DNA from 3 places in the Bacillus sp. 01N45 genome. Region 2 is predicted to be linked to each of the others. Evidence: riboswitches for the same ligand, from Rfam matches in the RefSeq annotation. Region 2 holds a riboswitch; each other region holds the start of a gene.

Region 1 (9,950 bases), on a different contig from region 2:
GTACGGATTTAGTTGTTGCAGGTGAAGCAGCAGGTTCGAAATTAGCACAAGCGGAGAAGCATAATGTTGAGGTTTGGAATGAAGAGAGGTTCTTACAAGAGCTAAATAAGTAAGAGGTGCAAACTTACCATGAAAAAAATAGCATTAGCGGTATTAAGCCTTGGTCTACTTGTAAGTGGATGTAGTGCAGGTGCCGATAAAGATGAAAAAGTGGCTGAGAAATCGGGGAAAGCAAAAGAACAAGCAATCGTTCCGAAGTACTCTATTTCGGATGAATATTATAAGACGACTATTCCATTTTATGGAGGAAACGCCCGTGGCTTAGTTGTGCAAGGAGTAAGTAATCGTCTTGATATAGATGAATTTGAAACAGGATTAATGCGTATTGCGAAAGAATCATTTAGTACGAAAGATAATGTTTTAAAAGGCGGAAAGTCCCTAAATACTCAGTATATACAGATGCTTGTTAAAAGAAAACGTACAGATGCAGAGCAAAAGGAACTAGAAAATACACTAAAAAAAGATGCGGTTAAATTCCCGAACATAGGGTTAAATCCCGCATTAGGTGCAGGATCCGAATCATTAGAGGCAAAAAATAAAAAAAATCCAATATATATTTCAAATATTTTAGAGCATGATTATTATGTGAACAAAGGCGAAAAAGATGAGCGTAGTGGCATTGTAGTCGGTTTAGCAATGAATTCGGTTCATTATTATGAGGAAGAGCATGGGTATCCGCGTGAGGCTGCGATTTCGAATGAAAAAATGTTAGCTGAAGGGAAAAAAATGGCGCCAGAAATCTTGAAAGTTATGCATCAACAAGATCCTGAAACAAAAAACCTTCCGATAACATTTGCAATTTATCGTCAGGCTCCGAAGTCTTCGCTCGTACCAGGTAACTTTGTTTCTTATGCGAATGTTGAAAAAGGCAGTGAAACGGTTGAGGATTGGAAACAAATTAATGAGAAATATTATTTGTTCCCATCTGAACAAGCGAAAACAGATAATAAACGTGAAGACCTTGCGAGAGTATCGAACTTTAAAGCAAAACTAAGCGATTATTTCCAAGGCGACTATACAGCTGTTATCGGTACTGGTATGTATAGAGATGATGAATTAAGAGAAATAAAGCTTGATATTCCTGTCCAGTTTAATGGGAAAGCAGAAATAATTGGTTTTACACAATATGTAGCTGGGCTTGTTATGGAATACTTCCCGAATTATATGAAAGTACAAGTAACGATTAAATCTGTAGAACGTCCAGAAGCGATTATTATACGTGAAGCGAAGCAAGATGAACCATTTGTGAAAATTTTAGATTAAATAGAAGGGCCGTTCCTTTATGGAACGGCTTTTTTTCTTGGGTAATTTTGTTATAATTTAAAATGTTATAAATAATGGGGGTAAGGGGTAAAGCACATGGACGAATTAAGTTTTCAAGTCATTATTTTATTAATTGCATTCGGCTTTTTAGCAGCTTTTATTGATTCAGTTGTTGGCGGTGGAGGATTAATTTCGCTTCCAGCACTTATGTTTGTTGGTTTACCACCAGCTTCGGCAATTGCAACGAATAAATTAGCTGCAACGATGGGGACGTTTACGAGTGCAGTTTATTTTATTCGATCAGGAAAGGTCGATTTTAAAATTGTAGGAAAGTTAATCCCGTTAACTGTTATAGGAGCGGTCGCAGGCGCTTTAGTAGTAAAGTTTATTCCGCCGGATATTTTACGTCCGTTAGTGCTTGTGATGTTGGTGTTTATTGCCATTTATATTATTGCAAAAAAGGATTGGGGAAGTGTATCTACCTATAAGAAGATGACGAAAAGAAAAACATTAATATTTTTCTTTGTTATTTTAATGATAGGGTTTTACGATGGATTTTTTGGACCAGGGACAGGATCCTTTTTAATTTTTGCATTTTTATTAGTTGGTTTGGATTTTATTCAAGCGGCAGCATCTGGAAAACTTTTGAACTTTGTTAGTAATATCGTATCTTTAATTACTTTTTTATTTTTAGACGTAATTCATTTTGAATACGGTATTATTATGGGATTGTCGATGATTTTTGGCGCTTATTTTGGATCGAAGTTTGCAGTCCAAAAAGGTGTTGGATATGTAAGAACTTTATTTTTGTTAGTAACTATTTTATTGATTGGAAAAAACATTTTGGAATATACTCATATTTTGTAGAGTTATACGTATGTATAACTCTATTTTTTTATTATATTTTAAAAATTAATTAATTTTTAAAATATAAGTCTAGGAATATTTGAATAAATCTAAATTATCGTGTAGAATAATGTTGTAAAATGTAAACGTTTTTCTAAGGGGAGGCTAAAAAGAATGGTAGTAGCATACAAACATGAGCCATTTACAGATTTTTCAGTGGAGGCTAACAAATTAGCGTTTGAAGAAGGTTTAAAGAAAGTAGAATCTTATCTTGGACAAGACTATCCATTAATTATTGGGGGAGAAAAAATCACTACAGAAGACAAAATTGTTTCTGTAAACCCTGCAAATAAAGAGGAACTTGTTGGTCGCGTTTCAAAAGCAAGCCGTGAGTTAGCTGAAAAAGCAATGCAAGTAGCGGATGAAACATTCCAAACTTGGAGAAAATCAAAGCCAGAAATGCGTGCAGACATTTTATTCCGTGCTGCAGCAATCGTTCGTCGCAGAAAGCATGAATTCTCTGCTATTCTTGTAAAAGAAGCAGGTAAACCATGGAATGAGGCAGATGCTGATACAGCAGAAGCAATCGACTTTATGGAATATTATGGTCGTCAAATGTTAAAATTAAAAGACGGAATTCCAGTAGAAAGCCGTCCAATTGAATATAATCGTTTCTCTTACATTCCATTAGGAGTAGGTGTTATCATTTCTCCTTGGAACTTCCCATTCGCAATTATGGCAGGTATGACAACAGCTGCTTTAGTTTCTGGTAACACAGTATTACTAAAACCAGCTAGTACAACTCCTGTAGTAGCAGCGAAATTCATGGAAGTGTTAGAAGAAGCTGGCTTACCAGCTGGCGTAGTAAACTTCGTTCCAGGTAATGGTTCTGAAGTTGGTGACTACTTAGTAGATCACCCTCGTACACGTTTCGTGAGCTTCACTGGATCTCGTGATGTAGGTATCCGTATTTATGAGCGTGCAGCGAAAGTAAACCCAGGCCAAATTTGGTTAAAACGCGTTATCGCTGAAATGGGTGGTAAAGATACAATCGTTGTTGATAAAGAAGCAGATCTTGAATTAGCAGCTAAATCTATCGTAGCATCAGCATTCGGATTCTCAGGACAAAAATGTTCTGCATGTTCTCGTGCAGTAATCCATGAAGATGTATACGATTACGTATTAAATCGTGCTGTTGAATTAACGAAAGAATTAACAGTTGCTAATCCAGCTGTTTTAGGTACAAACATGGGTCCTGTTAATGACCAAGCTGCATTTGATAAAGTGATGAGCTATGTTGCAATTGGTAAAGAAGAAGGTAGAATCTTAACAGGTGGCGAAGGAGACGATTCTAAAGGCTGGTTCATCCAACCAACAATCGTTGCTGACGTTGCAGAAGATGCTCGCTTAATGAAAGAAGAAATCTTCGGACCAGTAGTAGCATTCTGTAAAGCAAAAGACTTTGATCATGCACTTGCAATTGCAAACAATACAGAATACGGTTTAACAGGTGCTGTTGTTACTAATAACCGTGACCATATTGAAAAAGCACGTGAAGAATTCCATGTGGGTAACTTATACTTCAACCGTGGATGTACTGGTGCAATCGTAGGTTACCAACCATTCGGTGGCTTTAACATGTCTGGTACAGACTCTAAAGCTGGTGGCCCTGACTACTTAGCACTTCACATGCAAGCAAAAACTACTTCTGAAACTTTATAAGAAATAGTAGAAGAGATCTTCGCAGTCTGCGAAGATCTCTTTTTTTTTTTTTTTTTGAAAAAATTTCTATATATGGATTAAGATAGATATAAGTAGAGAAACTAATAATGTAATAAGGTTTACTTCAGTAAATAAGGTATATTATATTTGTTGAATAGATTCTCTTTAAAGACAAGAAAAGTAGGTGAACAAAGTGGGAAAATATCAATTGGATTACAAAAGTCAGGTATCTGTGGCAAAGTTTCATGAAAAACAGACGCCTGCCAAATTTGATAAAAAGCAGCAAATTGAAAAATTGCGTGCGGAGTATTTGAAAAAGAAGCAAAAACAAACAGATAAATAATATGTTACGTTTTTAATAGGAGAAACTAGTTCTAATTACCGTATATTACCATTCGATAATTAGAACTAGCTAAATCCTATTAATATCGGGATAAACATGTAAATAGAAACAAAACAATGAGAAAAGTTGACTTATTAGTCATATTTTTTAGTATTCATTTTAAGGATTTCCTGTATAATACAATTTGAAAGAAAATCTATGGTTTGACAAGAAACACTCTTTTCGGTTTTGCTCATTGAAGGGAGTGTTTTTTTGTAGCCACAAACTCCTCTGTACTCATTACAGTTGCGTATACTCCATTTAAACTAGCCAAAATTGTGTTATGAATATAAACGGCTGGTATAGTAGCATTCTTAAAAGAAAGATCTTTTGTAGCACAAGCATCATGTATAACGGTACATGGAAAGCCGAAATCAAAAGCAGCCCTTACGGTAGCATCAATACACATATGAGTCATCATCCCGCATATGACGACGTGTTCAATGTCTAAACGTTGTAATTGTTCTAGAAGATCAGTTTCGCGAAAACTATTTGGATAATGTTTGAGTATAACGGTTTCTTCTCTAAGTGGACGTACGCTTTCATGAATATGTACACCCTCTGTATTGGGTAGGAAAAAAGTAGCGTCATCTTTTATTGCTACATGTTGGATATGAAAAATAGGTTCGTTTTTCGTTCTAAAGAGTTGTAGCAGCTGACGAGCATATTTGCTTGCTTCTATTGGATTACGCAATTCCATCTTTCCGTGTTGAAAATAATCATTTTGAATATCAACGAGTAAAAGAGCTGTTTTCATATATTTATCTTCCTCCGGTTTCATATTCAAATAATGGTATTCAATTTATAGAGGTGATTCTCCTTTTAAAAAAATATGAAGGAGAAGAATTTTACATAACTTTAAAAAGCAATATTATATTGTGATTTTTTATTTGAAAATTTTAATAGAGAAATAATTAATATTTTTCTAAAAAATGTATTGACTCTTATTATTCTGAGTTCTATAATGAGAATTAATTAAACGACAATTAAATCGATACATTCTTATCCAGAGAGGTGGAGGGACTGGCCCTACGATACCTCAGCAACGGGTTTTTTAATACCGTGCTAACTCCAGCAAGCCTTATAAAAGGCTTGGAAGATGAGAAGATGTGACCGAGTACATATAAGTGCTCTCCTTCTTATCTTTACGGTTGATAAGAAGGAGAGCACTTTTTATTTTACCTCGAAAGCTCTACTTCAAGTTTTTACAGCATATAGGAGGGGAAAAAATGATTTCTTTTAACAACGTAAGTAAAGTATATGAATCAGGTGGGCAATCTGTTCATGCGGTGGAGGATGTAACATTATCAGTTGAGAAGGGCGAAATTTTTGGCATTATCGGTTTTAGTGGCGCTGGAAAGAGTACGTTATTACGCCTAGTAAATATGTTAGAGAGACCAACGGCGGGAACGATTTCAATAGATGATAAAGATATTACATCACTATCGACGAAAGAATTACGGAAGCTAAGACAAAGAATCGGGATGATTTTTCAAAGTTTTAATTTATTTAATTCAAGAACAGTGTTTGGGAATATTGCTTATCCATTAAGGTTAGCGAAAGTACCAAAAAATGAGATAAAAGAAAGAGTAAATGAACTGCTAAAGTTTGTAGGATTAGAAGATAAAGCAAACTATTATCCAGAGCAACTATCAGGCGGACAAAAGCAGCGTGTTGGCATTGCAAGAGCTCTTGCAACATCGCCAGACATTCTTATATGTGATGAGGCAACATCAGCTTTAGATCCAGAAACAACGACAGAAATTTTGAACTTATTAAAGAAAGTAAATCGAGAATACAATGTAACAATTCTTCTTATTACACATGAAATGCATGTTGTGAAAGAAATTTGTCACCGTGTAGCTGTAATGGAGAAGGGAAAGGTTATTGAAGAAGGAAAACTGTTTGATGTTTTCACACAACCAAAAACAAAGACAACTCAAAACTTTGTACGCTCCATTATTAATGATCATTTACCGGAAAGTGTTCTAGGGAAAATTCAAAATGGTGGACAGATTTATCGCTTAACATTTACTGGGGAAGAGACAGGGCAGCCGGTACTATCATATATCGCGAAAAACTATAACGTCGATGTAAACGTACTGTATGGAAATATTATTGAACTCCAAAATGTGCTATTTGGAAATCTTCTTGTAGAATTGCAAGGTGAACAGAAGGAAATTCAAAAAGCATTACAACATCTAAGACTGCAAGTGCAGCTGAAGGAGGTAGAAGCTCATGCGAGTTGATTGGAGTATATTTTGGCCTCGCATAGTAGATGCGACGGGGGATACCCTCTTAATGGTAATCGTAACCCTTATATTTGCTACAATTCTTGGTATACCCCTAGGTTTACTGTTGTATGTAACGAGGAAAGGAAACTTTTTAGAAAATAAATGGGTCTTTTCTATTCTTAATATCATTATTAATACAATTCGTCCGGTTCCATTCATCATCTTCTTAGTAGCTTTAAGCCCACTAACAAGAAGTGTTATCGGAACGACGATTGGAACAGCAGCAGCAATCTTTCCAATGACGTTAGTTGCGTCAATTGGTATTGCTAGAATGGTTGAAACAAATCTTGTTTCAGTTCCAAAGGGAGTCATTGAAGCAGCTCAAGCGATGGGTGCTTCACCATTTAGAATTGTTTTTGAAATTCTTGTACCAGAAGCGTTAGCGCCATTGATTTTAGGTGTTACGTTTATGACAGTTGGTTTAATTGAATTTTCTGCAGTTGCTGGGCTTGTCGGTGGTGGCGGTCTTGGTGACTTAGCGATGACATATGGTTATCAACGTTTTGATACATCAGTTATGTTCGTAACGGTCGTTTTACTTATTATTCTCGTACAGGTAGCTCAAAATTTAGGAAACTACTTTGCGAAAGTCTTTTTACGTAGATCATAAAAAGGAAGAGGGGAAAAGAAAATGAAGAAAATTTTAGCATTTGCATTATCAGCGATTGTAGGAATTTCAGCGTTAAGCGGCTGCTCAAGTGGAGACACGGGGGTAGGAGCAAAAGAGAAAGTAGTTCGCGTTGGCGTAACCGGAACAGATGGAGACGCTTGGGAAATTTTAAAGAAAAAAGCTGAAAAAGAGGGAATTAAAATTAAACTGGTTGAGTTCTCTGATTACACAACGCCAAATAAAGCGTTAGCTGATGGAGATATTGAACTAAACTCATTCCAGCACGTTGCTTTCTTAGAGCAATTTAAAAAAGAGCATAAGTTAGATATTACAGCTGTCGGTACAACGCAAATTGCACCAATGGGCTTATACTCTGAAAAATATAAGAAGGCAAATGAAATTCCAGATGGTTCAGAAATTGCGATTCCAAATGATCCAACGAACCAAGCTCGTGCATTAAAACTTCTTGATGCAGCTGGATTATTAAAGCTTAAGAAAGACTTTGGCTTATTCGGAGATCCAAGTGGCATTGCTGAAAATCCGAAGAAGTTAAAAATTACACCGGTTATCGCACAGCAAACACCTCGTGTATTAAAAGATGTTGCAGCTTCAGTTATTAATAACGGTGTTGCTGGTCAAGCTGGATTAGATCCAGCGAAGGATCCAATTTTCTTAGAAGATCCAAAGAATGAAAATGCGAAGCCATATATTAATATTTTCGCAGCTCGTACAAAAGATAAAGATGATCCAACACTGAAAAAAGTAATTGAACTATATCATTCAAAAGAAGTAACAGATGCAATTAAGAAAGAAACAAATGATGGTTCCATTTCAGTAGATCTTTCACTTGAGGAGCTTGAAAAAATCGTAAAATAATTATCGGGTTTAACGATTAACAGTAGGAACCCCTCCGCTGTTAGCTCGTTCAACATATAATCTACTTAACAAACAAAACCCTAATTCTGTACCTTCCAATTCTGTATAACGTAGAATCCAATGTTTGTTAAGTAGAGTGATGGACCAGGAGTTTTCCTGGTCTTTTTTTATGAATGAAAGTAGCTAGCGAATAGTAAGGTAATCCAAATTATAAAAGGGTAAGCAAATAAGCTGAAAATGAGTGTAATTATGAATTGTTTTTTATGAATGAGGTGTTTTTCGAATGAAAAAAAGAAAATAGAAAAAATCATAATGAAAACGGCTGATATTACGCCAGGATTATATGAACGATAAATGAAAAACAAAATAATATGTTGAACAGAGTTGAAGAATATCGCCCCCTGTATAAAAATAATCCAGTATATAGAAGACAAGAAGTTTAGTTGATATAGAAAGACGATAAGTAAGACAAAGATTGTTAATACGAAAATCGCAATGAAAAATTGTCGGCTTGTTATAAAATGAATTGAAAATTGATTAGCAAGATATTGTGGCATTTGAAAAGATTCTTCAAGGTTATGAACGAAAAATAATAAAGGAATGATCCAGGGTATAATAGTTGAATGTTTTTTCATCAACTTACATCACTCCAATAAAATATAGAAAGCCTAAAAAAGGCCCTCTATACAGGGATAGTTATTCAATTATGATACTTTTTAAATTATCCTCATGATGCTCTTGTTTTTTCGGATAAGTAGCTAGTTCCTCTTGCAAAATGTTTAGTGCTTGCTTAGCTGATTGCTGGATTGGGGCAGGTAACTCTTCTAATATATTCATACCGACTTTTATTTTTGTACGAATTACCTTCCTTAGTAGTTCCTCACGCATGCACTACACCTCCAAATCGAATGTTTAGTACATCATCTTCGAATTTTGCTCCTTGAATAGAAAGGTGTGTTAACGTTTTTGGTAATGTGATGTTCCGTTTCACAGAACCTGAACGAATGATAAGTTCATCACCTTTTTGATTTAATGAAAGTTCACTTTTGTTTGAGAAGGGAATGGAGAGAACGAAAATATACTCATCGCCATCTTTTTTTACATATTGAGTGCGACCGTTAAATTTCACTTCCGTAGGAGAAGAATCTGATTTAAATAAAGCATCTCCTACACGCTCTAACATAGACAAACCGACAACCTCTTGTTCAAACATAGGAGCTTCGTAAATAGGAAGCGGCTGAAAACTATCTTGAATCAATGTTTTATATTTCTTTTGAGTATCTTTCCATGCTTGAAAATAAGGATCGGTGACAGTGTTAGGGATGACGCGATTAATCATAATGGCATCCACGTTATAATCGTATAAGTTTAAATACGTAAAGCTGCGCTGAGCTTCTTTAATGACCATCTTTTCAGGATTTACAACGATGCGGATACTTGTTATGTCTCGGTTTGATAAAATATCTCTCATTTCTCCAAGTTGTTCAAGTGTATTCGTTAATTCGTCCATAATATCATCGGTTGGAAGGGGGACACCAAGAAGTGGTTGAGCTACAGGACGAACAACTTTTAAAACTTTTCTTTTAATAGGAAAGAGTTTTTCCATCCACCAGCCGAGCATGTCTGGAAAGCTGAGCATTGCTAATGTTTCTCCTGTTGGAGCACAATCAATGATAATAACATCATATGTGTTTTGTTTATAATAATCGAGTACGCGAAGTAAGCTAATTAAATCTTCCATACCAGGAAACATCGTTAATTCTTCTGTTGTAATATCATCAGCTGCTTTGGAGGTGAAGAGTAGCGTAATATATTTCTGTAATTTCCCCCAGCCTTTTTCCATCTCATAAATCGTATTAATTTCTTGTGCCCACAAATTTTCACGAATTGCTAATGG
Region 2 (9,950 bases):
CGAACTAGCGGAACAAGGTTCACAATTTGTTATCGCGACGCACTCTCCTATTTTAATGGCTTATCCTGAATCCACTATATATTCTTTAACACAAGAAGGGATTCATGAATCCACATTAGAAGAAACCGAGCATTACCAAACGACAAAACTTTTCTTTGAAAATCGTGATCGATTATTTCATCATTTATTTGATTCTTAATAAAAAAGAAGCAGCGATTGCTGCTTCTTTTTTATAGTGCTTCTATAAATAATGCTACCCCAATACCGCCACCGACGCATAGAGAAGCAATTCCTTTTTCTAAACCGCGTCTCTTCAATTCATGAATTAAACTTACAGTAATACGAGCTCCTGTACAACCGATTGGATGTCCAAGTCCTACACCGCTACCGTTTACATTCACTTTTTCACGGTCTAAACCTAATTCTTTCTCTACAGCTAGGTATTGAGCCGCGAAAGCTTCATTAATTTCCAGTAAATCAGCATCTTCTAATGACCAATCTACTTTTTCTAACCCTTTACGAATTGCTGGTGCTGGTCCAATACCCATAATTTTCGGATCTACTCCAGCTACTGAATATCCAACAATTCTAGCTAACGGTTGTAAGCCTTTTTCTTTCGCTTTTTCTTCGCTCATTAATACTAGAACCGCACTTCCATCATTAAGGCCAGATGCATTCCCTGCCGTTACAGATCCATCTTTACGGAAAGCTGGTTTTAATCCTGCTAATTTTTCCGCTGTAATATCTGCACGTGGATGTTCATCCTTCGAAAATACTATTTCTTTTCTACGTTCTTTTATCGTAATAGGAACAATTTGCTCGTCAAAATATCCAGACTCGATGGCTTGCAGTGCCAATGTATGACTACGAAGCGCAACTTCATCTTGTTCCTCTCTTGTAATTTCATATTGGTCAACTAAATTTTCAGCCGTTTCACCCATCATAATATGATGAATCGGATCTTCTAGTACTTCCCACACCGTATCACGAATTTCTCCGTGCTGTAGACGTTGTCCCCAGCGGTGCTGTTTTAATGCATAAGGGCTTGAACTCATTGCTTCTACTCCACCTGCAATAACAACATCACTTACACCTAATTGAATTTGCATTGCAGCTGACATAATTGCTTGCATACCTGAAGAACATTGGCGTTGGATTGTATAACCCGTAACTGTGTCAGGAAATCCTGCCGCTAATGCAGCTGTTCTTGCAGTATTTGCTTCATCAGTTCTTTGAATACAATGACCTAAAATTACTTCATCAACTTCGTGTGGTTCTACCCCGCCTCGTTTTACAGCTTCCTGAAGTACAGGAACCGCTAATTCTACTGGCGTTACATTTTTTAGCGCTCCTCCAAAAGTTCCAATTGGCGAACGAACTGCAGCTGTAATAACAACATTATGCATTTTGCACTTGCCCCTCTCTTATGTACCCTAGTCAGTTTTTAGGTGAAATTCCATAAGATGTATGTCTGCATCTATCATACTATAAACATACTAAAAAATCAAAATATTTAATATAATAAAAATAGAAGGAATTAACCTTCTATTCTGTTAATGCATATAAAAATTTTTGTAAAATTTTCTCTGTCGTTTCATTCAATTTTGGTAACTTATCTACCGGAAAATATTGAAGCTTCAATCCCTCATGATCAAGCCTTAATTCTCCACTCACATGATGCCCCTGATACAGATGAATAACATTAAAAATTTCATCCCCATTAGGATAACGGAAATATACTTCCTTTCCTGATAAGACACCTAGAAATTGCATTATTTTTGCAGTTAATCCCGTCTCCTCGAATAATTCTCGGCGAGCAGTTTCTTCCGTCGTTTCTCCTAGTTCCATCGCGCCGCCAGGTACACCCCAATCATATGTATCTGAACGATATTGAAGCAATACTTCCTGATTATCATTTAGTATAATTATTGCTGATCCAACGAGAATAAGTGGTCTTGTCCCAACAACTTTGCGTAACTCTTCAATATACCCCATTATGTAAATTCTCCTTTCCTCACCCTCCCTTATCATAACAAAATTCTTCTCCTTTTGTTGATGTAATTTCCAAGAAAAAAAAGGAAGCTTTCGCTTCCTTTTTTCCATTTTTATTTCTTAAAACTTTCATATTTTACAGCTTCAAAAGCTTCTTCAATTTCATCATTACGATAATGAACGTATGTAAAACGCCCTAATTCTACTAATCTTGCTATTTCTTGTAACGCTTTATGTTGCTCATATGTTTCCTCCAGCTTAATATGTACATAAAACTTCATTAATGGATGTTCATATAAAGGTTCTCCCACCTCTACATATACATCTTCAACCCCTTGTACAACTCTTACATAACTCGCAAATTGATAAAGTGCTTCTCTGTCTGAAACGATTTTTAATGTATACATATATTCTCCCCCTTTTCTTTACTATATCAAAAAGATGACCACACCATGTTATAGAACTATGAAATTTTTTCGACTTGTAATAAACAAGGCTTTTATCCATACATAGGGTCTTTTCCCAACATATATTATAGAAAGAATTTTTTCAGTTGAGGTGTTCCTTATGGATCCATACGTCAATATATGTATTTGCATTACTCCAGGCGCCGATATTTCTGATGACCGTATTGCAAAAGATTTAGCAGTTGCAGAATCAATTTGGCACCCCATTACATTTCAAATTAAAGACGTAATTATTTTAAATGAACTTTTTCGTTTTTCTGACCGTGAAATTAGTTATAAAAATTCTATTCAAAGTCAGGAAAAATTAGCATCCTTTTTCCAAACATGTGTAAATGAAGCTCCTGAATGCGACCTTTACATTTGTTATATTGGCAGTGATTATTTCAAAGAAACAGCCGTAATTGCCTGCGCGTACTCTTTAGCCAAACAACAGCAACTTACTGGTTATATCGTTTTAACAAATTCGGCTGCTCCCATGAAAAATATATATACGCTCGCTCACGAAGTCGGTCATATTTTATTTACAAGACGTGTTCATGGAAAACTTACTCACGCAGATCCTCATTCCCCAACTGGCTCGGAGCACCATCCTTCTCCAACAAATCTTATGTACCCTATCGTACCTCGTCCTGAAAACGTCCATATTCAATCCTTATTAACAAACGAACAAAAAGCACTCTCTTTACAAAGTTCTTTATTACAAAGAAAAAAACAGTAACTGTCATGTTACTGTTTAAAACAATTTATTCCAATTAATAAACGATATACCGGCTGCAAAGGATACACTATACACCTAAAACGAATCCCTCTAAAAATCAAAATATAGTATTTCTTTGGAAATAATTTTTTGTATATCCAGAGCAGCCACTTTTTTGAAATACTAGTTTACACTTTTTCTCTCTTCAATTTTTAAAGACCATCTCATTAACCCATATATACTTCCATACATAAGTAATATCTTTGCAATTCCCCAAAATACATTTTTTTCTTCTAATCCTTTAAATATAAACATAATCGCTAAAGGAACAATTAGCACCAAAACACCCATCCAACCAAGGACATACACTTCTCCAACGAAAAGTAATAAAAAGATACTTGCTGCTAATATATATGTTTGCATTGTCGATAATTGCAAAATAGGTGTACCGTACCATTTATCAACAAACATCAATAATACTAATAATAAAATGGGAACCATTACTATTATGTAAATAATTCCGAACTCTACAAATTTATTTTTAAAAGAAGACATTCTAAACGCAACAATGGTTCCAATAATCGTAATGATTAAGACGATAGGATAGCCAATTAACTGTATATTCGTTAGTGTAAATTGCTGATTTGGATTATTAAATAAAATATGAGTTAATATCCAATACCCGCCAATACCAATTATCATCGCAAGAATACTCTTTATACTCCCACCTTTATCCTTCTCCATCTCTTTCGCCAATTCTTCCGCATACTCTTTTGGTGAATCACCAAATATATCCGTTACCGTCTTTCCCTCTTTCTCACCTTCTATTAAATGAAGCTCTGCATCTTCTATAAAAGCGTCCACATCTTCTTCTTTCATTCCTTTTGTTATTAAATACACTTTCGTATCGATTAAAAACTTTTCTCCTTCTTTGGAAATCTGCATGATAACCCCTCCCTTATTTAACCGTTTCTCTTCTATTCGTCTTCATCATAATTTCAAGGAAAATTAAAATAAACAAACTTCCGTATAAACATATAATTTGAAATAACATTGGCACGAGATCTTCTGATGTAAATGTTTTAAACAGTAACATAATCGAAAGTGGAATAATTAAATATAAGTTTTTAAACCATCCTTCAAAATATATATTTATCGCTACTGTGATCATAAAAATAGCTCCAGCTAATATATAACTTTGCGTTTGGGTGAATGTAAACGTTTTGGTAGGATAGATTACATCTAGTATCGTAACAGCCCCCATTAAAAACATTGGCGCTACCATAACTAAAAACCACATAGAAAACCACGTTTTTGTAAAGCTTGTTACGAAGGTCATTTTGCGAAGTAAAAAATTAGGACCTATAACAACTAAAATCAATGACAAACTATACCCAACGCACTGAATAAGTGAGATCTGTAATAATCCGTTATTCACTATTAGGATAGAAGCAATAATCCAAAACGATACAATATTCATTACTGTAAAACCAATTTGTCTCCACGTTTCCTGTCTATCTCTTTCCATTACTTTTACAAGTTCATTTGCATATTCTTTCGGTGAGCTTCCGAAAATATCTTCTACACTGTTCCCATCACTCTCACCCTCGATTAAATGAAGTTCTGCATCTTCTATAAAATTTTCAATATCGCTTTCTTTCACACCCTTTGCCACTAAAAATAATCTCATATCTAATAAAAACTTTCGTGCTTCACTTGATAACATTATTTTTTTCTCCCCTTCCCCTCAAGTAGACGCTCTACACTACTTTGCATCGCTTCCCAGCGATCCATAAATTCATTAAGTGCTTCCTCGCCTTTTTCTGTTAATGTATAATATTTTCGCTTTGGGCCAGATGGAGATTCCTTCATTACACTTGTTATTAATCCTTCCTTTTGCATTCGTATTAATAGCGGATAAATACTTCCCTCACTCGCCATAGTAAAGCCATACTTCGCTAGCTTTTCACTCATTTCATAACCGTATATTTCACCTTCAGAAATAATAGCAAGTAAGCATCCTTCTAAAATCCCTTTCAGCATTTGACTTGTCGACATAATTCAAATCCTCCCACTATCTTGTTTTACAAGATAGATAAGCGTAAGTATCTTGCTTTACAAAATAGTATAGCAGAGGCTATTTTGCAAAACAAGATAGCTAACAATATTTTTCCAAATCTTTGCAGGATTTTTATTATCCCCTCTCTAAATAGAGCAATATGAGAATTTTATTACGAAGGGATGTTTTTCACCATGGTTACAAATCGAGTTGTCTTTTTAACAGGTGCTGCAAGCGGTATTGGTTATGAAATGGGAAACGCTTTCGCAAAAGAAGGTGCAAAAGTTGTGATTACCGATCGTCTTGAAGAACGTGCAAAAGAAGCTGCTGAACAATTACAAAAAGAAGGCTATCAAGCTATCGGTTTAAAATGTGATGTTACATCTGAAGAAGAGATTACCGCTGCAATTTCTCAAACCGTTACTCATTTCGGTTCATTACATATATTAATTAACAACGCAGGAATGCAGCACGTTTCACCAATTGAAGACTTTCCAACTGAAAAGTTTGAACTACTTATTAAAATTATGCAAATCGCTCCTTTTATCGCAATTAAGCATGCCTTCCCAATCATGAAAAAACAAAAGTATGGCCGAATTATTAATGTAGCCTCCATTAATGGCCTCGTTGGATTTGCAGGAAAATCCGCCTACAATAGCGCGAAGCATGGCGTAATCGGATTAACAAAAGTTGCCGCTTTAGAAGGCGCTACTCACGGAATTACCGTTAATGCGCTTTGTCCTGGTTATGTCGATACCCCACTTGTACGTAATCAACTACAAGATTTAGCTACTACACGAAATGTACCACTTGAAAATGTTTTAGAAGATGTTATTTATCCACTTGTACCACAAAAACGCTTATTGCAAGTACAAGAAATCTCTGATTATGCTATGTTTTTAGCGAGTGAAAAAGCAAGAGGTATAACTGGACAAGCCGTTGTTATCGATGGTGGTTATACTGCTCAATAAAGTGAAGGCTTTTACTGCCCATTAATGCGGGGTAAAAAATAAAGTTTGCTCACGAAGAGCAAACTTTATTTTACTTTCTATCGCGAGGACCTTCCTACTTTAGTAATTGTTTAGGGAGTTTCTCGATTGCAACAATTACCCCATCTAATTTACTTTCAATACGATGGAGTAAATATAATGTTACAACAATCGGAAACCCTACATTACCTACCATCCTGATCCACTCTTCCATCTTTTCCGCCTCCTTCCATTATATAAATAAGAGAAAAGAAAACATTTAGGCATAAAAAAAACAAGCTATTATGTATTAGCTTGTCTTTCAAATAATGATGCAATTTCCCGTTTATAATCTCCGTGTATGATGCCTTTTTCAGTAATAATACCTGTAATTAATTCATTCGGTGTTACGTCAAATGCAGGATTATAAACATCAGTTCCAATTGGCGCCACTTGTTTTCCAAAAATTTTCGTAACTTCGGTTTCATCTCTTTCTTCAATAACAATTTCTGTACCTGTTTGTTTCGTAATATCAAACGTAGATAACGGAGCTGCAACGTAAAATGGAATATCGAAATAATTTGCTAATATAGCTAAATTCATTGTTCCGATTTTATTTGCTGTATCTCCATTTGCGACAATTCGGTCCGCTCCTACAATAATCGCGTTTATTTCTTTCGTTTGAATAGCATGAGCTGCCGTATTATCGGTAATAAGTGTTACATCAATATTTGCCTGTTTTAATTCCCAGGTCGTTAAACGCCCGCCTTGTAAAACCGGTCTCGTTTCACACGCATACGCATGTAAACGTACACCTTTTTCTTTCCCAATATAAAACGGTGCTAATGCAGTACCATATCTAGCAGTTGCAATGCTTCCAGCGTTACAAATTGTTAAAATGTGATCACCATCTTTAAAACATGTTAATGCATGTTCTCCAATACTCCGGCATACTGCTTCATCTTCTTGCTGAATGAGAAGCGCTTCTTCTTCTAATTTTTTTTGTGCTTCTTTTATTGTAGTAATTTCTCGAATTGATTCTCTCATACGATCGATTGCCCAAAATAAATTGACTGCTGTTGGGCGTGACGTTCCTAAATAATTACAATCTCTATTAAACTTCTTTTGAAATTCTTCCATATGTACAGTATTATATTTTTTTGATGCAAGTGCCAAGCCAAATGCAGCTACAATTCCAATTGCAGGTGCTCCTCGTACTTCTAGCATGACAATACTTTTCCATACCTCTTCAATCGTCGTTAATGTTTTGTATTCTGTACTATGCGGCAACTTTGTTTGATTTAATACTGCAATGGCATTACCTTTCCAACTGACAGATCTCGGAACAGTAACAATTGTACTCATGCTTTTATCCCTCCAGAAACTGTCTGTTGAAATAATGTTCGGAACAGTTGAATATCAGCACTCTTAGATTCATATTTTATTAGTTCTTTACCTAAGGATAACGCTTGTTTCTTAGCTTGAATTCTCGTTTCTTTATTTGCTATTCCATCTAAATCAGCTACATGCGCTAAGCCAATTGTTCTACGGATAAGCTCACATCCGGCAAATCCAACGGCATCCGTAAAAATATTTTGCAAAATAATTGGCAACCATTGTTTCTCTTTCGTATATGCTTCTACACCTTCTCCAATCCATAACTTCGTAAAAGCTTCTACAAAATAACTCCATGTTTTCTCAATATGGAAAAATAGCACACTTCTTTTTTCCTCTTCACGGGATAGTGCATTTAATAATAAATTTGCAATAAATTGGCCAAGATCAAATCCACATGGACCATATGTTGCAAATTCTGGATCAATTACTTTCGTTTCAGCAGGGGATGAAAAAATACTACCAGTATGTAAATCACCATGAATAAGCGCTTCTTTTCTCGTTAAAAATTTATATTTATACTGTGCTACTTTTAATTTTAAATTTTTGTCACTCCATAGTTCATCCACCGCTAGTTGTAACTCTGGTTCATAATCATTCGTATCATAATGACTAAACGGATCTGTAAACACTAAATCTTCCGTGATTTTACTAAGATCTGGGTTTACAAATGCACCTTCTAGTACCCTTTTCTCTTCTGATTGTAAACCGAAATCTGAAGTATAAAACAACACATGTGCTAGAAAGCGACCAATATGTTGGGATAAAAGCGGGTACTCCTCTCCATCTATTAATCCTTTTCTTGCAATTGTTAGCCTTGATAGATCTTCTATGACTGTTACTGCTAACTCTTCATCATGACTGTACACTACCGGCACATATTCCGGCACATACTTCGCAAAAATTTGTAATGCTTTACTTTCAATCGTCGCTCTTTTTATAGACAGTGGCCAGCTCTCACCAACTACTTTCGCATATGGCAGTGCTTGTTTTATTATAATAGACTTCTCTCCATCATCTAATTTGAACACGTAATTTAAATTTCCATCTCCAATTTCATGACAAACTACATTTGCTTTCTTTTCAAAATAACCGTGTTCTTTCGCATATTGTATAGCTGTCGTTTCAGTTAATGAATAATATCCCATCGTCTTCTCCCCCTTTTTTAATTCAGAGGTTTTTCTGACGTAGAAAAACCTCTTTCCACAAAGAAAGAGGTTTGAAGTTTATCTTCTCCCCTCTTATCTGCCAGAAAGGTTTACTTTCTGCTGGAATTAGCACCGTGCCTTTTGGCGTAAATAAACGCCCCATTTCACAATGGTATTACGGTCGGTTGCTGGGCTTCATCGGGCCAAATCCCTCCACCTGCTCTTGATAAGAGTTGTATAATTTTTTGAATTTTTAACTTTATGTTGAAGACTATACCAAGAATAAAAATCACTTGTCAACATTTTATTTGTATAATTCTGGACGACGATCTGCAAAAACTGGAATTCCTTTGCGTACTTCTTTAATTTTCTCAAAATGAAGCTCTCCCAATAAAATTGCTTCTTCTTCATTCGCTTCTACAACAACTTCGCCCCAAGGATCGACAATTAAAGAATGACCGGCAAACTCATTATTCGGATCCTTTCCTGCCCTATTACATGCAACAACATAACACTGATTTTCAACTGCTCTTGCTTGCAATAACAAACGCCAATGCGCTACACGAACCAATGGCCATTCTGCTACAACAAATAAAACTTTTGCACCTTTCGCAGTATGAACGCGCATCCACTCTGGAAAACGAATATCATAACAAATTGTGCCGGCGCACTCTACATCATCTAGCCTAAATTCACCTGTACTATTTCCAGCGATTAAATATTTATGTTCATCCATAAGCTGAAATAAGTGCACTTTACTATATTCATTGACTAGTTCTCCTTCCTTGTTTACCACATACATTGTATTTGTAACACCTTGTTCTGTTTGCTTCGCTATAGACCCACCGACAATATGTACACCATATTGCTTCGACCATTCTTTCAGCTTTTCTTTCGTTTGCAATCCATCCCTATCTGCAATTTCAGTAAGCCTCGTTAAATCATATCCCGTTGTCCATAGTTCTGGTAAGACAATCACATCTGGTCTTTCCTTCATCGCTTCGCTTATTTTATTTTTAGCATTCTCAATATTTTTTTCTACATCTCCAAAGACAATATCCATTTGAATACATGCGACTTTCATTTTGTCAGCCCCATTCTTAATTTTTTCTTTACAAAATACTGGAAAGATTATATCATTTGTCACTAGAATTGTAACAACTTTCAAAAGAGGTGGAAAGTATGAAATTATTTCAACCTTCTGAGATAGTAACATCATTGCCT
Region 3 (9,950 bases), on a different contig from region 2:
GATTTAATGCAGCTGTTGAATCTTGAAAAATGAATTGTACTTTCTGCAAGAAATCTCGCTTATGAGCTGATTTCAACTTGTGAACAACTTGACCGTTATAATCAATTTGACCAGACGTTGGGCTCTCGATCCCAGCTATGAGCTTACCAAGTGTTGTCTTTCCTGAACCACTTTCTCCAATAATGCCAAGCGTCGTTCCTTTCGGGATAGAAAGTGATATATCTTTTAGCGCTATGATTTCTTTCTTTTTACTTCCATACGTTTTCGTTACTTGCTTTACAGTAATTAAATCTGTCGTCATGAGGCATTCACCTTCTCTTTTGATTTCGCTTGGTCATGCTCTAGAACATGTTGCCAACAATGTGAACTGTGTTCCCCAGAATATGCTGTTCTATCAGGGAAACGATGAACACATTCTTGTATTGCTACTGGGCATCTATTTACAAATGGGCACCCAAAGCTATTTAACGTTTCAATTGATGGTGTTGTTCCCTCAATGGCCCTAAGTACCTTTTCGGAATCATCCATATTCGGAATAGCTTGCAATAAACTTTTCGTATATGGGTGCTTAGGTGAACCTATCACTTCTTGTATCGTCCCTTTTTCAACAACACGTCCCCCGTACATCACAACTACTCGGTCAGCTACTTCACGTACAAGCGCCAAATCATGTGTAATTAATAAAATACTCGTATTTTGTTTTTCTTTTCGCTCTTTTAATAACCCCATAATTTGCTTTTGAATCGTTACATCTAATGCAGTTGTAGGCTCATCTGCAATAACGAGCTTTGGGTGACACGCAAAAGCAATTGCTAAACAAATACGTTGCCTCATGCCTCCGCTTAATTGATGTGGGTACTGTTCAAAACGTTTCTCTGCTTCATGTATCCCTAAATCATTTAATAAGTTAATCGCAATTTCTTTTGCTTCTCTTTTCGATTTTTTCTCATGTTGCAAAATCACTTCTGTAATTTGCCTTCCTACTTTCATCGTCGGATTTAAAGAGGACAGAGGGTCTTGAAAGATAAATGAAATATCTTTCCCTCGAATTTGATTCCATTCTGATTCTTGTAAATTCGTCAACCTTTGAGATTGGAAAGAGATGCTTCCGTCATCAATGTGAATAGATTCTTGATTTAATCCGACAATAGATTGTGCTGTAACACTTTTTCCTGAACCACTTTCTCCTACAAGTGCAACGATTTCACCTTCATTAATAGAAAAGGAAACATGCTTCACAATTGCTTGCTTACTATTCTCTTTTTCAACGACCAATGTTACGTTTTCTAAAGATAAGAGCTGTCCCATGTTTTTTCTCCTTTCGATTCCGTTTTACAATCTTCGGATCAATTGCATCTTGCAAACCATCACCAATTGCATTAAATGCAAACATAATGAGTGCAATCATGATTGCTGGGAAGAATAATTGCCACCATTCTCCGCTTAGTAATGTCCCGAGTGCATCGTTCGTCATCGTTCCCCAGCTCGCTGCTGGTGATTGTACTCCGAGTCCGATAAAGCTTAAAAATGATTCTGAGAAAATAGCTGCTGGAATTGTAAATGATAAATTTACGATAATAATGCCTGTTAAATTCGGAATGATGTGTCCGTATATAATCTTCATATGCGATGTACCTAATCGCTCTGCTGCAATAACAAATTCTCTTTGCTTTAAAGATAATACTTGTGCCCTAACGAGACGTGCCATGCCAATCCATCCTGTTAATGCAAGGGCAATAATAATTGTAAAAAGCCCTGGTTTCATAACGATTAATAATAAAATAACAATTAATAAATATGGGATACCGTATAACACTTCAATCCCTCGTACAATCCACTCATCAATTAACGTTCCAAGGCGACTACGTCCTCTCACATATCCACTAAAGCCCCCGATTAGTACACCTATTCCTATATCAAGAGCCGCTGCCACTAATCCAACTGTTAGTGAAATTTTCCCTCCAGCCCAGGTGCGCGCCCATATGTCCCTTCCTAAATCATCTGTTCCGAACCAATGCTCACTACTAGGTGGGAGGTTTGTTGCTTCTTTTACTTGTTCACTCGCAGTAAATGCCGTTAAACTTTCGCCAACCAGTGAGAAAATAATAATTAGTAATAACGTCACTGCCCCTAAAACTGCTATAGGGTTTGATATAAACTTGCGAAACACTTCCTTCTTTCGACTAATCGTTTGCTGATCTTTATTTATCGTTAATTCTTTTTTCTCCTCATTCGTTAATAACTGTTTATTGATTTCATAAGCTCCCATTTAAATGCCCCCCTCCTTACGTAATAGAACGAATACGCGGATCCACAATACGGTGAATAATATCTGTAATGAAAATACAAGAAATTAATAATGCACTATAGAAAATCGTTGTTCCCATAATGACCGGATAATCCCGGTTAAAAATGCTATCTACAAAATATTTTCCTAGACCAGGAATGGAAAATATTTTTTCAATAACGAAAGTTCCTGTTAAAAGTCCAGCCATTAACGGTCCAACAAATGTAAGTACCGGAACAATCGCATTTCGAAGAGCATGTCTTATAATGATTTTCTTAATTGGTATGCCTTTCGCTCTCGCTAGCTTAATATAATCACTCTGCAAAACTTCAATCATATTAGAGCGAACAAATCTTGTAATAACCGCGATTGGTCCTAACGCTAATGCGAAGGATGGCAATACCGTATGTTCGAATGTGCCCCAAGACGCTACTGGTAAAAGTTCAAATTGTATAGCAAATACTTGTATAAATAGTGGTGCTAAAATAAAACTTGGAATAGAAATACCGAGAATCGCAAGTAAGCTCACACTATAATCAATTACTTTCCTATGATATAGAGCTGCAAATGTACCTGCTGCAATTCCGACTAATAATGAAATAACAAGTGCTTGTAAACCAATAATCGCTGATGGACCAAATCCTGTCGTTATAATTTCTGATACACCTTGACCTGTGGATTGAACAGATTCACCAAAATCAAAATGAACTACGCCATCTAAATAAGCAACATATTGATTCCATAACGGTTCATCAAGGTGATACTTCGCTCTCATGTTTTGTATCACTTCTTCAGGAAAGATTTTCGCATCTGATGAAAATGGATCCCCTGGAATGATATGCATAATCAAAAATGTTACTGTTGTAATGACCCATAGCGTGAACACCATAACCGATAGTTTTTTAATAACATACACTTCAATAACCCCCTAAACAAATGTATTTACTTTGTTTTATTGACATATTTGTTCCTATTACTTTTCCGCTTCTTAAAACACAAAAAGCCTTGATCTTAAAAAATAAGATCAAGGCTTAATAAACGAAGGCCCATCACTTATCTTTCAAGACTTGCTTGCTGGAATTAGCACGGTGTTCCTGTTACAGAACCCGCTGCTGAGGTGTCATAGGGCCAGTCCCTCTACCTCTCTGGATAAGTAAATTGCTATATTATTATTTGGTTCAAATTGTATATTTTGAATTATAATTCTGAAAAAATGAAAAGTCAATCAAATTGGATATATTTAGAAAAATCAGTTTTCGCTCCTTTTATCGAAATTACAGTTTTCTCTTATAATAAAAAGAAATAATATTAAAGAAGTTATAAGATGGATCCCTTGCTTCTTGCTACTATAGGATTACCATTAACAATCGTTATACTTGTCATCATCGGGGTCTATAAAGTGAAACTTTAATCAGTGGGGGGCATCCCCCACTGATTATTAGTTGAACCAATCGGGCTTTTAGGGGCAGTGGATCCCCTACCTAACTTCTTTGCTTTCACTGAATTTTGAGGTGGGGGTCTTACTGCCCGGCAAATAGCGGGATAAACTCTTTATTAAAAAGAAACGTATCACTTCTTTTTATACTCCATTCGATAGATAATATTACCAGACAAACAATCTCTGAATTTCACGAAAAACAAAATGTATTAGTATCCGGGGATGAAGACGGAGATGGTAAGAAGAAAAAATAACCTTGCGCGTACGCAAGGTTATTTTTTCGTTTCTGCTTGAAAACGTTTATAGTATGTTGATGCTGTTGCAAAGTTAATTTCTATATCACGAATCAATGATGAGTCTTCTTCTTTAGCTAACTTCTGTAATTTTTTCATTGCTTGTTCCGATTCATTCAAGAAACCAGCGTATACCTCATGTTCTTGCTCTTTCGATTTTGGAACACGAATTTCTTTACGTATATTATCAATATCTTCTAACATGCTAGTCGTTACCTTTTGCACATCTTCTTTATATGTAGCATTCGTTATTTCCTTACCGCCCTTTTCTTTTGCCACTTCAAATAACTGTAGTGCTTTATTAATTTCTTTATTCATTTTCATATCGTATTTTTCATGTACTGCACGGTATTCTTTCATCTCTTCTGTTTGCTCAGTAGATTGCTCTACCTTTTCTTTCGGTTCTTTCGTATCTTTATTTCCATTACATCCTGCTAGAAGGATCATACTTCCCATTACAGCAATACCCAAAACCTTCTTCATCTCTTCTTCTCCTTTTATCTACAGCTACTACTCATTATAGTTTCTTTTATCTCCACTTGTTATTATACCGAGAACATCCTACTTTTTACACTTAAGACGCTACCTTAATATACATGCCTACATTTTTGTCACAGTATCGTCACTTTATGCAAATAACTTTTGCACTGCTTTACTACATCACCTTACAAAACTGTAAGCACACATAAAGAACAAACCATGCTAGACTTACATATGCATAACGCAAACATATGTAAGTTTTTAAGGAGAATCATCTATGTACAACACAATGCCTTTTATGGGAGAAGATATTCGTGTCCTTATTCGTGAAAAATCACTTCATATCGAAAATACAGAGAGCCTTCGCCGCGTATTAAAAAAGAAACATGCTCCATTTAAGTTAGCCCAATATTTAAAACAACAACATACAAATCAATTTCATACCGTGCTAAATATATCAGATAAATCATTAACAATCGAAATCATCGGTCATGTCTACATTGGAAACTTCGCAGATATCTTAAAAGAAATCCCACGTATACCGAAAATTGCTCCTATTATCGTTAAAAAAGCGTATAAAATTACCGACCATACCGATATTATCGACTGCGGGGAAAAAGAAGTCGATAGTAATCGCTGGGCGTGGGATAAACTTGCTGTTTTATATGATACGATCATGAATAATATGTATGAGGTATTTCAAAGAAATGAAAAAAAGAACTGATTCAAATATTCCCTTTGAATCAGTTCTTTTTTGTTAAGCCTCTAAATTTTGTCTTTGTTGTAGTTCAAACTGCTTTTCACTTCTTCTGGCCATAAATAGATAACATAATACAGCACCAATTTCACAAAGAGCTATTACAACCCCCATCGGTAATGCGGTGTTGCTTCCACCAATACCTACTAACGGTGCAACAAGTGCTCCTGAAATAAATTGTAATAAACCTAATAAAGCCGACGCTGTTCCTGCAGCTTGTTTCTGATTTCTCATCGCTAATGAGAACCCAGTTGTTGATACAACCCCGACACTTGATACGACAAGGAATAACGAGCATAAAACACCAATTAAACCTATTCCTAGTAAGATTGTCAGTAGTAAAGATAAACCACCAACGGCTGCAATAATAATACCGGAAACGAATAACGTTTTCTCATTCACTTTCCCTGCTAAACGGCCCGTAACCTGACTAGCAATAATAATACCGATACCGTTAATCGCAAAGAATAAGCTAAATTGCTGTGGTGATGCTCCGTATATGTTCTGCAACACAAATGGTGAGCCCGAAATGTAAGCAAACATTGCCGCCGTTACTAGCCCTTGTGATAATGCATATCCCATAAACAAACGATCTTTTAACAGTTTTCCATACGTCGCCAATGTCCCTGACAAACCACCTGTTTCTCTTTCTTCAGGAGGTAATGTTTCACGTAATACGAAAGTAGCTGATATTAACATGAATACACTAATTGCTCCGAGAACGATGAAGACACCGCGCCATGTTGTGAACTGTAGTAATTGTCCCCCTATAATCGGTGCCAAAATAGGCGCTGCTCCGTTTACTAACATGAGCAGTGAGAAAAACTTCGTCATTTCAGAACCTGAATACATGTCACGTACCATTGCACGTGATATAACAATCCCGGCCGATCCTGAAGCCCCTTGTAAGAAGCGCAATAACACTAAACTCCAAATAGATGGTGCAATAGCACAAAGTAAAGAAGAAGCAACATAAATAATAAGAGCGATAATAAGAGGTTTGCGCCTTCCGTAAATGTCACTAATTGAACCAACAAATAATTGTCCTACTGAAAGCCCAAGCAAACATGCTGTCAATGTAAGCTGTGCAAGAGATGCGCCTGTTTGTAAATCATCTGTTAATTTTGGTAAAGAAGGCAAATACATATCAATAGATAATGGCCCAATCGCCGTAAGTGTCCCTAATACAAGAATCATCCATAACCTATTTGTCTTGACAGGTTTATATATTTCGTGATTAACTCCATTCACTTTTCCGTTCACCCTTTCCGATAAATACTAAATCGTAACAATTATAGTTACAACATAAACATACGTCAAGTATAGTTCATTTTCCTGTTTCATACCGTAAAAAAAAGCGATAGAATTTCTATCGCTTTACTTTTTCAAATTGCTATTTGTAAATTTAGATACGGAAGACATCGCCTCTCCTGTATCTAAATATGTGATTTGAATTGGATCTCCCACTTCTGTAAACATAGCATATGGGAATTTCTTCACCGGTATCATAAATACTTTTTGTTCATTCTCTAACAGTACATACACAATTGTATTTTCACCTGATTTTTCTTTATATACACGTTGTACAACGGCTTCTTTTTGTGCTTCTTTACCATTTGAAGTCGGTCTAAATGAATCTCCACTTCCACTCAGCGCATTTTTATAATTCTCAAGCGCTTCTTTTTGCGTCGAACCTGTTGCAAATATTTTCGCATTAGAAGCATAGATAACTGTATGAGCACGTACTAATCCCCCGTCATCAATAACAGGTACAATCCAAGAAGGTTTACCATACACGTTATAAATAACCGGCATCGTTCCATGCCATTTCTCTCTCTTAAAGGAATTATCCACTACTTCCGAAGCAGCTGAACCATCCATAATCCCCTTCACTTCTTTTCCGTTATAGTAATACAACTTACCTGTACGCGCATCGATAAGCGAGTAACCTAACGCAGAATCTACTCCCTCTTTTGGAGAGGTGAAATCAGTAAAGTAATATAACGTTCCATCCTTACCGAAAATTGGTGTAACTCCTTCTTTCGTTCCCCACTCAGTCGGAATCTTCATATCCGTTTGCGAGAATTTCGTATTCCAAAATCCGTGAATATATTTACCGAAGTATGTATTTAATGTAGATGCGGTCTCGTGATTTAATACACCATCAACAAATTTAGGCGCTTTTCCTTTATCATATCTTTTCACTTCACCTGTTTGTGCATCTACTACTACAACGCCCTCTACCTCAAATCCAGATCTTCCTGAAATAAATTCACCATACGTCATTGTATAATACGGTTTCCCTTTATCATCCACTTCAAATTTAGGTTTCCCTTTAAAGATTAGATTTGGTTCTGCTTGTCTTACAACACGCTCTAAATTATTCCCGAAGAACATGCTCGGCACATATTTCATTTTATAACCAAGATGCAGTTTCGCTTCCGCATCAGGATTCGTACCTGACATCGTTACGTACCCTGGAATTGTCTCAGCTTTACGTGCTTTAAAAAAGCCTGAAACTTCAATCGGTGCTACATATAAAGCCTCACCATTTACCATTTGTGGCGTTAATTCCCCTAGCTCAAAATAAGCTACTTTCGGAATATCCCCAAATACTTTTTTCATTTTATTCTCCGCTGTCTTTGGCGGCACTGTAAACGGTTGATCATTTTCAGTAAACGGCTCTGAAATATCTTTCTCGATCTTCACAACAGAATCATATTTTTTTTGCGTGATTACTATATCGTGTAAATAACCAAAATAGCCGTAACTTGCGAGTAAAACAAACATTAGAAGTCCCTTTAACGTACCTTCTAATTTCCCTATTTGATTTTGTGAAAATAAAACAAGCCCAATTAAAACTGCTACTGCAACGGCATAATGAGTAAGAATCGAATCTGCTCGATCATCGATTAGCCAAAGATATTCATAAATTGCAATACCTATCCAAAATAATACAGGAATAACTAAAATGGATGATTTCTTACCCTTTACAACCTTCTCATCCCCTTTCTTATCCACTGCTCGAAGTTTACTACCGCTTCTTGTCCATGGAATCAAAAACAAAGTGAGAATAGCTAAAATTAAAAATTTCATCAAAGGCAATGTCCCCTTTTCTTTTATTTTCCCTTTTAGTATAACAAATAAAGGGTATTCAGGTAAAAATGGGGATGATTATATTTTTTTACTACTTAATACAATCCCACTCACTACATATAAGATAGATGCAATATAAAAAATGGTGCCAATCGTAAAGAAATCTACTAAATATCCCGTTGCAATAATTGCTATTGCTCCTCCAATCGATGTCCACACATGATATTTTCCAATCTCATAACCAGCATTTTCTTGCACAACCTTTCGTGCTAACGACGTCTTCTCGGTATTACGCTGCACAGCACCTAAAACTCCCATTACAATTTGAAGAATATACACATGCCAGACTTCCGTGGCAATCGGGAAACAAAGCATTAATATTGCCATGGACCAAGCATATATAATTAATAATTTTTGATCGCCTACTCGATCAGACATCTTTCCTACTAATGGATATACAAGTGCTGAAGTTAAAGCAAATAAGCCATACGCCCAGCCAAACTGCGAGAAGCTATTCCCAACATTCCGAAGCAATAGAATGTAAAAAGGAAATACCATACTTCCCGCCATCATAATTATGCTTTGTGACGCTACAAATCTTCTATATGTCATTTCGTATACTCCCTATAAAATAAATTCACAAATCTCTCTTTTGGATCCGCTTCTTTTTTCTTCTGAAGAAATTCTTCTATACGAGGATATGCCCTCTTTAACTGCTCCTTCGTTGGATACGAATAGTACGGTAAATAATAACTACCATTATGTTTTAAAGTAACATCAATCATTTTCTGAATGACATCTTCTGTTTTCTTTATTTCACCCTCTGAGCGTCCTTGGTTAATTAAAAGAACTAGCGCAAACATATCATCTTTCGCATAGGATAAAACTGCATTTTCATTCTTTTCCACATAACGAATCGTAATATTGAGCAAATTAAACTCTTCTTCATTTAATACGTTACGTAAATCATCTATGTATTCCGTGAAGAAATCTATAGGCACAAAGTATTCTTGTAACACTTCTGTTCTATTCGGATTTTCATATTCCATAAAGGCACTATCTGACCTCATAACATTATTTCGCGTCTCATACGCTCCATCTGTACGCTCAAAATAACTTCTTTGTATATCCCAAAATGTATTCTTTCCCCAATCGCTATAACGGGATAATCCGAGTAAAAATTTCGGTGCAGCTATAATAGTTTCCTCTTTTAATTCACTGTACTCTTCCCTCATATTTTGATTTTTCGCCAATGTATAATCTGTCACATACATCTCTTTTAAAAATGAATTGGGGGCAACAGAAATACGGGCTAAGTGCATACGAACATTTTCATCTCTTTTCACTTTATCTTTGAAATAAGATGTGTATTCTTTATAATCTATCATTCTCGTATGCATTTCATATAATTCATCATCAGTTAACTTTAATGTCACATCTAAAATGACACCAAATAACCCGTAACCACCTATGACATATGGAAATAGCTCTGCATTTTCTTCTCTACTTACATTACGTACCGTACCATCTGCCATTAACAATCTGAATGACTCTACTGTATCAATCAATGCTTCATGACGAATATCACGCCCATGTACA

Evidence for each region. Region 2 has a riboswitch for S-adenosylmethionine ahead of mtnK (S-methyl-5-thioribose kinase). Riboswitches for the same ligand answer to the same signal wherever they lie in the genome.
Region 1: another riboswitch for S-adenosylmethionine. It lies ahead of AC1DMU_RS20290 (methionine ABC transporter ATP-binding protein); the one in region 2 lies ahead of mtnK (S-methyl-5-thioribose kinase).
Region 3: another riboswitch for S-adenosylmethionine. It lies ahead of AC1DMU_RS26295 (ABC transporter permease); the one in region 2 lies ahead of mtnK (S-methyl-5-thioribose kinase).

Annotation. Positions count from the first base shown of each region.
Region 1 is NZ_JBFTQW010000009.1:20,820-30,769, forward strand. It holds gene ligA (NAD-dependent DNA ligase LigA) at 1-113, shown strand, start outside; gene AC1DMU_RS20265 (CamS family sex pheromone protein) at 130-1,323, shown strand; gene AC1DMU_RS20270 (TSUP family transporter) at 1,420-2,190, shown strand; gene pruA (L-glutamate gamma-semialdehyde dehydrogenase) at 2,344-3,891, shown strand; gene AC1DMU_RS20280 (hypothetical protein) at 4,085-4,234, shown strand; gene AC1DMU_RS20285 (cysteine hydrolase family protein) at 4,467-5,030, opposite strand; SAM riboswitch class I at 5,273-5,379, shown strand; gene AC1DMU_RS20290 (methionine ABC transporter ATP-binding protein) at 5,503-6,522, shown strand; gene AC1DMU_RS20295 (methionine ABC transporter permease) at 6,512-7,177, shown strand; gene AC1DMU_RS20300 (MetQ/NlpA family ABC transporter substrate-binding protein) at 7,199-8,053, shown strand; gene AC1DMU_RS20305 (HXXEE domain-containing protein) at 8,221-8,688, opposite strand; gene AC1DMU_RS20310 (DUF3926 domain-containing protein) at 8,750-8,941, opposite strand; gene AC1DMU_RS20315 (ArsA family ATPase) at 8,934-9,950, opposite strand, start outside.
Region 2 is NZ_JBFTQW010000001.1:329,543-339,492, forward strand. It holds gene AC1DMU_RS01610 (AAA family ATPase) at 1-199, shown strand, start outside; gene AC1DMU_RS01615 (acetyl-CoA C-acetyltransferase) at 231-1,406, opposite strand; gene AC1DMU_RS01620 (NUDIX hydrolase) at 1,546-1,995, opposite strand; gene AC1DMU_RS01625 (DUF3928 family protein) at 2,106-2,399, opposite strand; gene AC1DMU_RS01630 (DUF955 domain-containing protein) at 2,560-3,177, shown strand; partial or broken gene AC1DMU_RS01635 (DNA-binding protein) at 3,193-3,329, opposite strand; gene AC1DMU_RS01640 (DUF1129 domain-containing protein) at 3,340-4,101, opposite strand; gene AC1DMU_RS01645 (DUF1129 domain-containing protein) at 4,115-4,882, opposite strand; gene AC1DMU_RS01650 (PadR family transcriptional regulator) at 4,882-5,214, opposite strand; gene AC1DMU_RS01655 (3-hydroxybutyrate dehydrogenase) at 5,410-6,186, shown strand; gene AC1DMU_RS01660 (YvrJ family protein) at 6,281-6,418, opposite strand; gene mtnA (S-methyl-5-thioribose-1-phosphate isomerase) at 6,487-7,548, opposite strand; gene mtnK (S-methyl-5-thioribose kinase) at 7,545-8,726, opposite strand; SAM riboswitch class I at 8,817-8,959, opposite strand; gene AC1DMU_RS01675 (carbon-nitrogen family hydrolase) at 9,031-9,894, opposite strand; gene AC1DMU_RS01680 (aminotransferase class I/II-fold pyridoxal phosphate-dependent enzyme) at 9,909-9,950, shown strand, end outside.
Region 3 is NZ_JBFTQW010000016.1:22,352-32,301, reverse strand. It holds gene AC1DMU_RS26310 (ABC transporter ATP-binding protein) at 1-301, opposite strand, end outside; gene AC1DMU_RS26305 (ABC transporter ATP-binding protein) at 298-1,308, opposite strand; gene AC1DMU_RS26300 (ABC transporter permease) at 1,265-2,269, opposite strand; gene AC1DMU_RS26295 (ABC transporter permease) at 2,286-3,203, opposite strand; SAM riboswitch class I at 3,338-3,443, opposite strand; partial or broken gene AC1DMU_RS26290 (DUF3951 domain-containing protein) at 3,612-3,689, shown strand; partial or broken gene AC1DMU_RS26285 (DUF3951 domain-containing protein) at 3,841-3,979, shown strand; gene AC1DMU_RS26280 (hypothetical protein) at 3,998-4,501, opposite strand; gene AC1DMU_RS26275 (hypothetical protein) at 4,776-5,222, shown strand; gene AC1DMU_RS26270 (multidrug effflux MFS transporter) at 5,256-6,506, opposite strand; gene AC1DMU_RS26265 (DUF3981 domain-containing protein) at 6,633-8,351, opposite strand; gene AC1DMU_RS26260 (MFS transporter) at 8,430-8,963, opposite strand; gene AC1DMU_RS26255 (FAD-binding oxidoreductase) at 8,960-9,950, opposite strand, start outside.